Regions from separate parts of the Pseudomonas sp. S1_E05 genome, predicted to be linked through region 2. Evidence: predicted binding sites of a transcription regulator. Region 2 holds the regulator's gene; each other region holds the start of a gene.
What was found. Region 2 encodes sigma-54, which starts transcription at its own class of promoters, with help from an activator protein. Its sites were predicted from a motif close to ANTGGCATNNANNTTGCTNT; they were not measured.
Positions count from the first base shown of each region.

Region 1: the regulator sigma-54 is predicted to act here: its motif matches at 2,258-2,277, upstream of glnA (type I glutamate--ammonia ligase).
Region 3: the regulator sigma-54 is predicted to act here: its motif matches at 1,694-1,713, upstream of AB4N33_RS14365 (flagellar basal body rod protein FlgF).

Region 1 is NZ_JBFRHM010000001.1:4,403,809-4,407,084, reverse strand. It holds gene AB4N33_RS20210 (DUF4124 domain-containing protein) at 1-460, opposite strand, end outside; gene glnA (type I glutamate--ammonia ligase) at 757-2,163, opposite strand; gene thiI (tRNA uracil 4-sulfurtransferase ThiI) at 2,492-3,276, shown strand, end outside.
Region 2 is NZ_JBFRHM010000001.1:3,807,668-3,810,943, forward strand. It holds gene lptB (LPS export ABC transporter ATP-binding protein) at 1-509, shown strand, start outside; gene AB4N33_RS17715 (RNA polymerase factor sigma-54) at 692-2,185, shown strand; gene hpf (ribosome hibernation-promoting factor, HPF/YfiA family) at 2,258-2,566, shown strand; gene ptsN (PTS IIA-like nitrogen regulatory protein PtsN) at 2,579-3,043, shown strand; gene rapZ (RNase adapter RapZ) at 3,046-3,276, shown strand, end outside.
Region 3 is NZ_JBFRHM010000001.1:3,108,580-3,111,855, forward strand. It holds gene flgH (flagellar basal body L-ring protein FlgH) at 1-15, opposite strand, end outside; gene flgG (flagellar basal-body rod protein FlgG) at 68-853, opposite strand; gene AB4N33_RS14365 (flagellar basal body rod protein FlgF) at 899-1,639, opposite strand; gene rffA (dTDP-4-amino-4,6-dideoxygalactose transaminase) at 1,831-2,976, opposite strand; gene AB4N33_RS14375 (metallophosphoesterase family protein) at 3,028-3,276, opposite strand, start outside.

The sequences.
Region 1 (3,276 bases), 600 kb from region 2:
GGATGACTTTCTCGCCGTCGATCACCTGAACGGCCAGGCTGTGGGTGCCGCGATCGATGTTGACCAGTTGCAGGATCGGCACGTTACTCGGTTGGCCATAGGGCTGATCGTCCAGCAACAGCCTGAATAAGTGTGCGCCTTGCAGCTTGGGCTTGATCAGCACATTGACGGTGAAGGTGCCATTGTTGGCGCGCAGGGCTTCGGTGGTCGGCAGATGGGTCAGCTCCAGCACCTCGTACGTACTGAGCGGTCGTTCGCTGCTCGACGCCTCGGCTGATGGCGCGACTGGCGCCTGGCGCTCGACGCGATTGAGGGGCGGCAGTTCGACCGGCTGTACCTTCACGCCATCGGGCGGTTGATTGCTGTAGGCGGTGTTGCCGGCAGCATCGGTGTACTTGTAGATCTGCGCTGCGGCGGGCAGGGCGATCAACAGCAGGATGCAAAAGAAACCACGACCCATGAGCTCGACCAGAAATGAAAGCATTGGGTTGCAGCATAGGTCAGGGTGGGTGGTTATCTCAAACCGTTAACACTGTGAAGTGATTTCCCGAATCACACGCAGATAAAAACTGTGGGAGCGGGCTTGCCCGCGATGGCGTCGGAAAATCCAGCGTCTTCTGTGTCAGGCAGGTCGCAATCGCGGGCAAGCCCGCTCCCACAGGGTTCTCCATGTGCCATTGAATAGCGGGCAAAAAAAAGGCCTCCCGAAGGAGGCCTCTCTTTTTTCGTCACGCCGCTTGCGCAGGCGCTACCGGATCAGCAGCTGTAGTACAGCTCGTATTCCAGTGGGTGTACGAAGGTGCGAACCTTGATTTCTTCTTCGCTTTTCAGGGCGATGTAGGCGTCGATGAAGTCGTCGGAGAACACGCCGCCTTTGGTCAGGAACGCGCGACCTTTATCCAGCTCTTCAAGGGCTTCTTTCAGGCTGCCGCAAACTTGTGGGATCTCTTTGGCCTCTTCAGGCGGCAGGTCGTACAGGTTTTTGTCAGCTGCGTCGCCAGGGTGGATCTTGTTCTGGATGCCGTCCAGGCCAGCCATCAGCAGTGCAGCGAACGCCAGGTACGGGTTGGCTGCCGGATCCGGGAAGCGTGCTTCGATACGGCGGGCTTTCGGGCTCGACACGTAAGGAATACGGATCGAAGCGGAACGGTTGCGAGCCGAGTAGGCCAGCATGACCGGAGCTTCGAAACCTGGAACCAGACGCTTGTAGGAGTTGGTAGCCGGGTTGGTGAAGCCGTTCAGGGCCTTACCGTGCTTGATGATACCGCCGATGAAGTACAGGGCGGTGTCGGACAGACCGGCATAACCTTCACCTGCGAAGGTGTTCTTGCCTTCTTTCCAGATGGACATGTGTACGTGCATGCCCGAACCGTTGTCGCCGTACAGAGGCTTCGGCATGAAGGTGGCGGTGCGACCGTAAGCGTCGGCAACGTTGTGCACGACATACTTCAGGGTCTGGGTTTCGTCGGCTTTCTTCACCAGGGTGTTGAACTTGACGCCGATTTCGTTCTGGCCGGCAGTCGCCACTTCGTGGTGGTGAACTTCGACGGTCAGGCCCATTTCTTCCAGCGCGTTGCACATGGAAGTACGGATTTCGTGGTCGTGGTCGAACGGTGGAACCGGGAAGTAGCCGCCTTTGATGCCAGGACGGTGACCCTTGTTGCCGCCTTCGATGTCCTGGTCGGACATCCACGAACCTTGCTCGGAGTAGATCTTGAACATCGAGCCGGAGATGTCGGACTTGAACTTCACCTGGTCGAAGATGAAGAACTCTGGCTCCGGACCTGCGAACGCGGTGTCACCGATACCGGTAGACTTCAGGTACTCTTCGGCGCGCTTGGCGATCGCACGTGGGTCGCGGTCGTAGCCTTGCATGCTCGAAGGTTCGATGATGTCGCAGACCAGGATCAGGGTCGGCTCTTCGGTGAACGGGTCCAGGACGGCGGTTTCATCATCCGGCATCAGGATCATGTCGGAAGCTTCGATGCCTTTCCAGCCGGAGATGGAGGAGCCGTCGAACATCTTGCCGACTTCGAAGAAGTCTTCATCCAGCGCATCGCGTGCTGGCATGGTCACGTGGTGCTGGGTGCCTTTGGTGTCCGTGAAGCGCAGATCAATCCACTTGACGTCATGATCTTTAATGAGTTGAACCGACTTCGACATACTGTCCTCCGGGGTGGCTTAGGGCGGGTAGTGGATGCCCATAATGTTTGTGATGCCGGCGCGAATACTCTGCCAAGGCAACCTGCCTCACAAGGGAGCAAATTGCATGCCAGTGCCCCAGCATGGGTTTTTTGCCCCAAATTCACGCTTATAAAGGCTTCAAGCCGCCAAGCCGGGAAAATATCGCCCTACAATGTGGCGCTTTCAATCGAAAACGACCTGTTTTGGTGCGCGCAAAACCTTCTGCACATTAACTGGTTAAACCTTGAGCAATTTCCGCTATAATCCGCGCCCCCCTTTTTCGGCTGGCCCTGCGCGCGCTGTTTTCATGAAACTAATCGTAAAAGTCTTTCCCGAGATCACCATCAAGAGCCGACCTGTCCGGACGCGTTTCATCCGTCAGTTGGCCAAAAACATCCGTGCCGTGCTCCGTGACCTGGACCCGGCTGTGGTGGTGAACGGCGTGTGGGACAACCTCGAGCTGGACACCCGCGTAGAAGACCCAAAGGCCCTGAAAGAGATGGGCGAGCGCCTGAGCTGCATGCCGGGCATCGCGCACTTCCTGCAGATTGACGAATATCCACTGGGCGATTTCGACGACATCGTCGAAAAGTGCAAGCAGCACTACGGTGATGCACTGGCCGGGAAAATCTTCTCGGTGCGCTGCAAGCGCGCCGGCAAGCACCCGTTCAGCTCGATCGATATCGAAAAATATGTCGGCAGCCAGTTGCGCCGTCAGTGCGGTGCCGCCGGCATCGACCTGAAAAAGCCGGAAATCGAAGTCCGTATCGAAGTTCGCGACCAACGGTTGTTTGTCATCCACAGCCAGCACACTGGCATCGGTGGTTATCCGCTGGGTGCGCTGGAGCAGACGTTGGTGCTGATGTCCGGCGGTTTCGACTCCACGGTTGCGGCCTACCAGATCATGCGTCGTGGGCTGATGGCCCACTTCTGCTTCTTTAACCTGGGCGGTCGTGCCCACGAATTGGGCGTCATGGAAGTCGCGCATTTCATCTGGAAGAAGTACGGCAGCTCGCAACGCGTGTTATTTGTCAGTGTGCCGTTCGAGGAAGTGTTGGGCGAAATTCTCGGCAAAGTCGATAACAGTCATAT
Region 2 (3,276 bases):
ACGGCCGCGCAAAAGCCGGTATCGGCTATCTGCCGCAGGAAGCGTCGATCTTTCGCAAGCTCTCGGTCGCCGACAACATCATGGCGATCCTCGAGACCCGCAAGGAACTCGACAAGGCCGGCCGTCGCAAGGAATTGGAAAGCCTGTTGCAGGAATTCCACATCAGCCACATCCGCGACAACCTCGGTATGAGCCTGTCCGGTGGTGAACGCCGCCGCGTGGAAATTGCTCGCGCCCTGGCGACCAGCCCGAAATTCATCCTGCTCGACGAACCTTTCGCCGGCGTGGACCCGATCTCGGTCGGTGACATCAAGCAGATCATCCATCACCTCAAGGCCAAAGGCATTGGCGTGCTGATCACCGACCACAACGTCCGTGAGACCCTGGATATCTGCGAAACCGCCTACATCGTCAACGATGGCCAACTGATTGCCGAAGGTGACGCTGAAACCATCCTGGCCAACGACCTGGTCAAGGAAGTGTACCTGGGCCACGAGTTCCGCCTTTAAGCGTCGAGGTCCCTGGCTGATCTACCGAGCGCTTGTATCAATAAAAAATCAAGGCTTTTTTATTGTTACAGCGCTCTAGGCAAACGCTGCTGTTTCAGGCATATAATTTGCTTATGTTTGGCGCTTCGGCGCCCTGTAGTGGATGGCGCATGTGCGCCGGAAAAAGGTGTTAAGCCCCTGCCATGAAACCATCGCTAGTCTTGAGAATGGGCCAGCAGCTGACGATGACACCGCAGCTGCAACAGGCCATCCGCCTGCTCCAATTGTCGACCCTGGACCTGCAACAGGAAATCCAGGAGGCCTTGGAGTCCAATCCGATGCTCGAACGCCAGGAGGAAGGCGACGACTTCGACAACACCGACCCGATGGCCGACAACGTCGAACAGAAGCCCACCCCCGACACTCAGGAAACCTCCTACCAGGAAAGCGCGCCGACGGTCGACAACCTCGAAGAAGGCGACTGGAACGAGCGTATCCCCAACGAACTGCCCGTCGACACCGCCTGGGAAGACGTCTATCAGACCAGTGCCAGCAGCCTGCCCAGCAGCGATGACGACGAGTGGGATTTCACCACCCGCACATCGGCCGGCGAAAGCCTGCAAAGTCACCTGCTGTGGCAGTTGAACCTGGCACCGATGTCCGATACCGATCGTTTGATCGCCGTGACCCTGATCGATTGCATCAACAATCAGGGCTACCTGGACGAAACGCTCGAGGAGATCCTCGAAGCCTTCGATCCGGAACTGGACATCGAACTGGACGAAATCGAAGCCGTCCTGCACCGCATCCAGCAATTCGAACCTGCCGGCATCGCCGCCCGAAACCTGGGTGAGTGCCTGCTGCTGCAACTGCGCCAGCTCCCCGCCAAGACACCCTGGCTGGCAGAGGCCAAGCGTCTGGTCACCGACTACATCGACCTGCTCGGCGGCCGCGACTACAGCCAGCTGATGCGCCGCATGAAGCTCAAGGAAGACGAACTGCGCCAGGTGATCGAGCTGGTGCAAAGCCTGAACCCGCGCCCGGGCTCGCAAATCGAGTCCACCGAAGCCGAATACGTCGTCCCCGACGTCATCGTACGCAAGGACAACGAGCGCTGGCTGGTGGAGCTGAACCAGGAATCGGTGCCACGCCTGCGGGTCAACGCCCAGTACGCCGGTTTCGTGCGCCGCGCCGACACCAGTGCCGACAACACCTTCATGCGCAATCAGTTGCAGGAAGCGCGCTGGTTCATCAAGAGCCTGCAGAGCCGAAACGAAACACTGATGAAAGTAGCCACCCAGATCGTCGAGCATCAGCGCGGTTTTCTGGAGTACGGCGACGAAGCGATGAAACCGCTGGTGTTGCATGACATCGCCGAAGCGGTGGGCATGCACGAATCGACGATATCCCGCGTGACGACGCAAAAGTTCATGCATACCCCGCGGGGTATTTATGAGCTGAAATACTTTTTCTCCAGCCATGTCAGCACCTCCGAAGGCGGTGAATGCTCGTCCACGGCGATCCGCGCGATCATCAAAAAACTGGTAGCGGCGGAAAATCAGAAAAAGCCGTTGAGTGACAGCAAGATCGCTGGTTTACTGGAGGCACAAGGCATTCAGGTGGCTCGCCGCACCGTCGCCAAGTACCGTGAATCCCTCGGGATCGCGCCTTCGAGCGAACGCAAGCGGTTGATGTAGGGCCACGCCACAGCGTTCCAGTGGCAAACATTTGTTTGCCGCTTTATGCACTGGCAACGAAGGAGAAGCTGTATGCAAGTCAACATCAGTGGACACCAACTGGAAGTGACCGAACCTCTTCGCACCTACATCGGCGAAAAACTCGATCGGCTGGAGCGACACTTCGACAAGATCACCAATGTCCAGGTCACGATGACCGTCGAAAAGCTCAAACAGAAAATCGAAGCCACCTTGCATATTCCTGGCGGTGAAGTGGTCGCCAACGCGGAACATACCGATATGTACGCGGCCATCGACGCACTGACCGACAAGCTGGATAAACAACTCAAAAAGCATAAGGAAAAGACCCAGAGCCTCCTCCAGGGCGCAACCGGTCGTTAACACTCCCTACCCATGATCCGACTTGAAAGCATACTGACCCCCGGCCGTTCCCTCGTGAACGTGCCGGGCGGCAGCAAAAAGAAAGCCCTTGAGCAAATTGCCAACCTGATCGCACGGGAAGTCCCCGATCTGGAGATGCAAGATGTCTTCGAGGCACTGATCGCCCGTGAAAAACTCGGCTCGACCGGTTTTGGCAACGGCATCGCCATTCCGCACTGCCGGCTCAAGGGTTGCACCTCGCCCGTCAGCGCCTTGATGCACCTGGATGCACCCATCGATTTCGACGCCATCGACGGCGCGCCGGTAGACCTGTTGTTTGTGCTGCTGGTCCCGGAAGCTGCTACCGATGCGCACCTTGAGTTGCTCCGCCAGATCGCCAGCATGCTCGATCGCAAGGAAGTCCGTGATCGCCTGCGCAGCGCCGCGAGCAATGAAGCCTTGTATCAGGTTGTCCTGGACGAGCAAAACGGGCACTAATCATGCGCTTGATCATCGTCAGTGGCCGCTCCGGCTCAGGTAAAAGTACCGCGCTCGATGTGCTCGAAGACAACGGCTACTACTGCATCGACAACCTGCCCGCCGGGCTGCTGCCGGAACTGGCTGAACGCGCGCTGATCCACACCGAACTGACGCAACCGCTGGTGGCCGTCTCCATTGACGCGCGTAACCTGCCAAGCCACTTGAGCCGTTTCCCGGAACTGCTCGAAGAA
Region 3 (3,276 bases), 700 kb from region 2:
TACAAAGCGATTCATGACCCTACCTCACGGTGTAGCAGGCGACCTCAGGGCCGCCTCATAGACTTGATTACAGATTCTGCGTTACGAACGAGAGCATCTGGTCGGCGGTGGAGATCACCTTGGAATTCATCTCGTAGGCGCGCTGAGTGGTGATCATGTTGACCATTTCTTCAACGGTGCTGACGTTGGACGTTTCCAGGGTGTTCTGCAGCGTGGTACCGAAACCGGCCAGACCAGGAGTGCCGACTTGCGGCGCGCCGCTGGCAGCGGTTTCCAGGAACAGGTTGTTACCCACGGCTTGCAGGCCGGCCGGGTTGATGAAGTCGGCGGTCTGCAGGTTACCGATTACCTGGGAGGCCGGGTTGCCGGCGACCGTGATGGACACGGTACCGTCCTTGCCCACAGTGAAGGTCTGGGCATCGTTCGGAATGACAATGGCCGGCTCCAGAGCGAAACCGCTGGCGTTGACGATCTGGCCATTGGAATCGAGGTGGAAGGTGCCGTCACGGGTATAGGACGTGGTGCCATCCGGTTGCAGGATCTGGAAAAAACCGCGGCCGTCGATGGCCATGTCCAGCGGCTGCTCGGTGGTTTGCAGGCTGCCGGCATTGAAGTTTTTCTGGGTGCCGACGATCCGCACACCGGTACCCAGTTGCAGACCCGAAGGCAGTTCGCTGTCCTGGGTCGACTGGGCGCCTGGCTGACGCTTGATCTGATACAGCAGGTCCTGGAATTCGGCACGGTCACGTTTGAAACCCGTGGTCGACACGTTCGCCAGGTTGTTGGAAATGGTGGTCAGGTTGGTGTCCTGGGCGGACAGACCGGTTTTGGCAACCCATAGAGCCGGAAGCATTCGATTCTCCTCGTGCGCCTGTTTTACGGCGCGACGTTCTGATAATTAGCTGATCTGCAAGACCCGAGCCATGGCCTGGTCGTCTTCTTTGGCGGTGTTCATCATCTTGACGTGCAGCTCGAACTGCTTGGCCAGCGCCAGCACCGAAGTCATTTCTTCCACGGCGTTGACGTTGCTCGACTCAAGGAACCCGGACACCAGTTTGACGTTGGCATCGGCTTGCGCCGGCTGACCGTCCTTGGTGTGAATGGAGCCATCCAGGCCTTTGGTCATGTTCTTGAAGTCCGGGTTGACCAGCTTGATGCGGTCGACCTCGGCCATCACGCGTGGACCTTCGCCCATCGCACGAATGCTGACGGTACCGTCCTCGCCAATTTCAATCTGCTGCTCGGGCGGCACGGAGATAGGTCCGCCGTTGCCCAGCACGGGCATACCGTTGCCGGCGCGCAATACGCCCAGGGCATCAATGTTCAGGCTGCCGGTGCGCACATAGCTTTCACCGCCATCCGGAGTCTGAACGGCGAGCCAGCCATTGCCCTGCACCGCGACGTCGAGATCGCGACCGGTCTGCACCAACGAACCCGGGGAGAAGTCGGTGGCGGGACGCTCTGACATGGCAAACGCACGCGCCGGAAAGACGTCACCGAACACCGGCATCGAACGGGCCTGCTCCAGGTCCCGCTGGAAACCATTGGTGGAGATGTTCGCCAGGTTGTTCGCGTGAGCCTTCTGCGCCAGTGCATTCTGGCTGGCGCCGGTCATTGCCACATAAAGGTACTTGTCCACACTCTTTCCTCTGCATGCCGGGCGTTTGCCGCCCACTGCTGTATTACTGAGCCTCAAGCAATTTGCAGACCAACTTTGTTTCAGCGGCGTTGGAGCCGCTAAACAAAGGGGTTGAAGGGATCAGGGGGAGACAGGGGAATCTATCGAAGACGAAAAACCGGCGGTGTCATGCCGGTAAGAGGCAAGGACCGTCAGACCCTTGCCAGCGCACTGCGCAGAACACCCACGACCTGGTTCTGTTGCTCCCCGGACAAACCAAGCCATAGAGGCAATCGCAGCAAGCGCTCGGAATATCCATCGGTCACTTCCATGGAGCCATGCACACGGCCATAACGCCTCCCGGCAGGCGAAGAATGCAGCGGCACGTAATGAAACACGGCATAGATGGCCTGTTTCTTCAACTCGTCGAGCACCCGTTGACGATCAATACCCGGGGCGAGCAGTACGTAGTACATGTGCGCGTTGTGCTGACAACCTTCAGGCACTATCGGGCGACGCAACAAGCCATCGCGTTCGAATTCCGCCAGGGCCGCATGATAGTGCTCCCAGATCGCCAGTCGGCTATGGGTAATGGCTTGAGCTTCTTCCAGTTGCGCCCAGAGGAAAGCCGCGATCAGTTCGCCAGGCAGAAACGAGGAGCCGACCTCTTGCCAGGTGTATTTGTCGACCTCGCCGCGAAAGAACCGGCTGCGATCGGTGCCTTTCTCGCGGATGATCTCGGCTCGCAATGCCAGCTCGGGATCGTTGACGAGCAATGCCCCACCCTCTCCCGAAATGACGTTCTTGGTTTCATGAAAACTGAACGCCCCAAGGTCGCCGATGCTGCCCAGGGCACGACCCTTGTAGGTCGACATTACGCCTTGCGCGGCGTCTTCGACCACCGCCAGCCCATGCTTGCGCGCAATCGCGAGAATTGCATCCATCTCGCAGGCTACGCCTGCGTAGTGCACCGGTACGATCACTTTGGTCCGTGGCGTGATGGCTGCCTCGATCAGGCGCTCGTCCAGGTTCAGGGTATCGGGACGAATGTCGACGAAAACCGGCACCGCGCCACGCAACACAAAAGCATTGGCCGTGGAAACGAAGGTAAAGGAAGGCAGGATGACTTCGTCGCCCGGCTGAATGTCCAGCAGGAGGGCCGCCATCTCCAGTGCCGCAGTACACGAGTGCGTGAGCAATGCCTTGTTGCAACCAGTATTGGACTCCAGCCAGCGGTGACAATGCTTGGTGAATGGACCATCACCGGCAAGCATGTTACCGAACTTGGCCTGGGCGATGTAATTCAGCTCCTTGCCAGTCATGTGAGGCCGGTTGAAGAATATCTTTTCTTTGCTCATTGCGAACTTCCCTGGGTGGGCATAGTAATTAGTGGCGCAAGACACAACGTCTCAAAGTGTGCTGATTCGGCCACCTATCTGAGTGCCCTTATCAAGATTCTCATAGAAGTACGGAGTGAAGCCGGCCTTCTTCATCGCTTGCTGGGTTTCACCGATGTCGTATTCAATTCGGTACAGCTCGAATGCTTCGCCGTCCCAGGTCGCGAAACCTGCTCGAGCATCACCGTCCCGGGGCTGGCCCACCGAACCGGGATTGCAATAGGCCTTGCCCGCACCACTCCACAAGCACTGCACATGGGT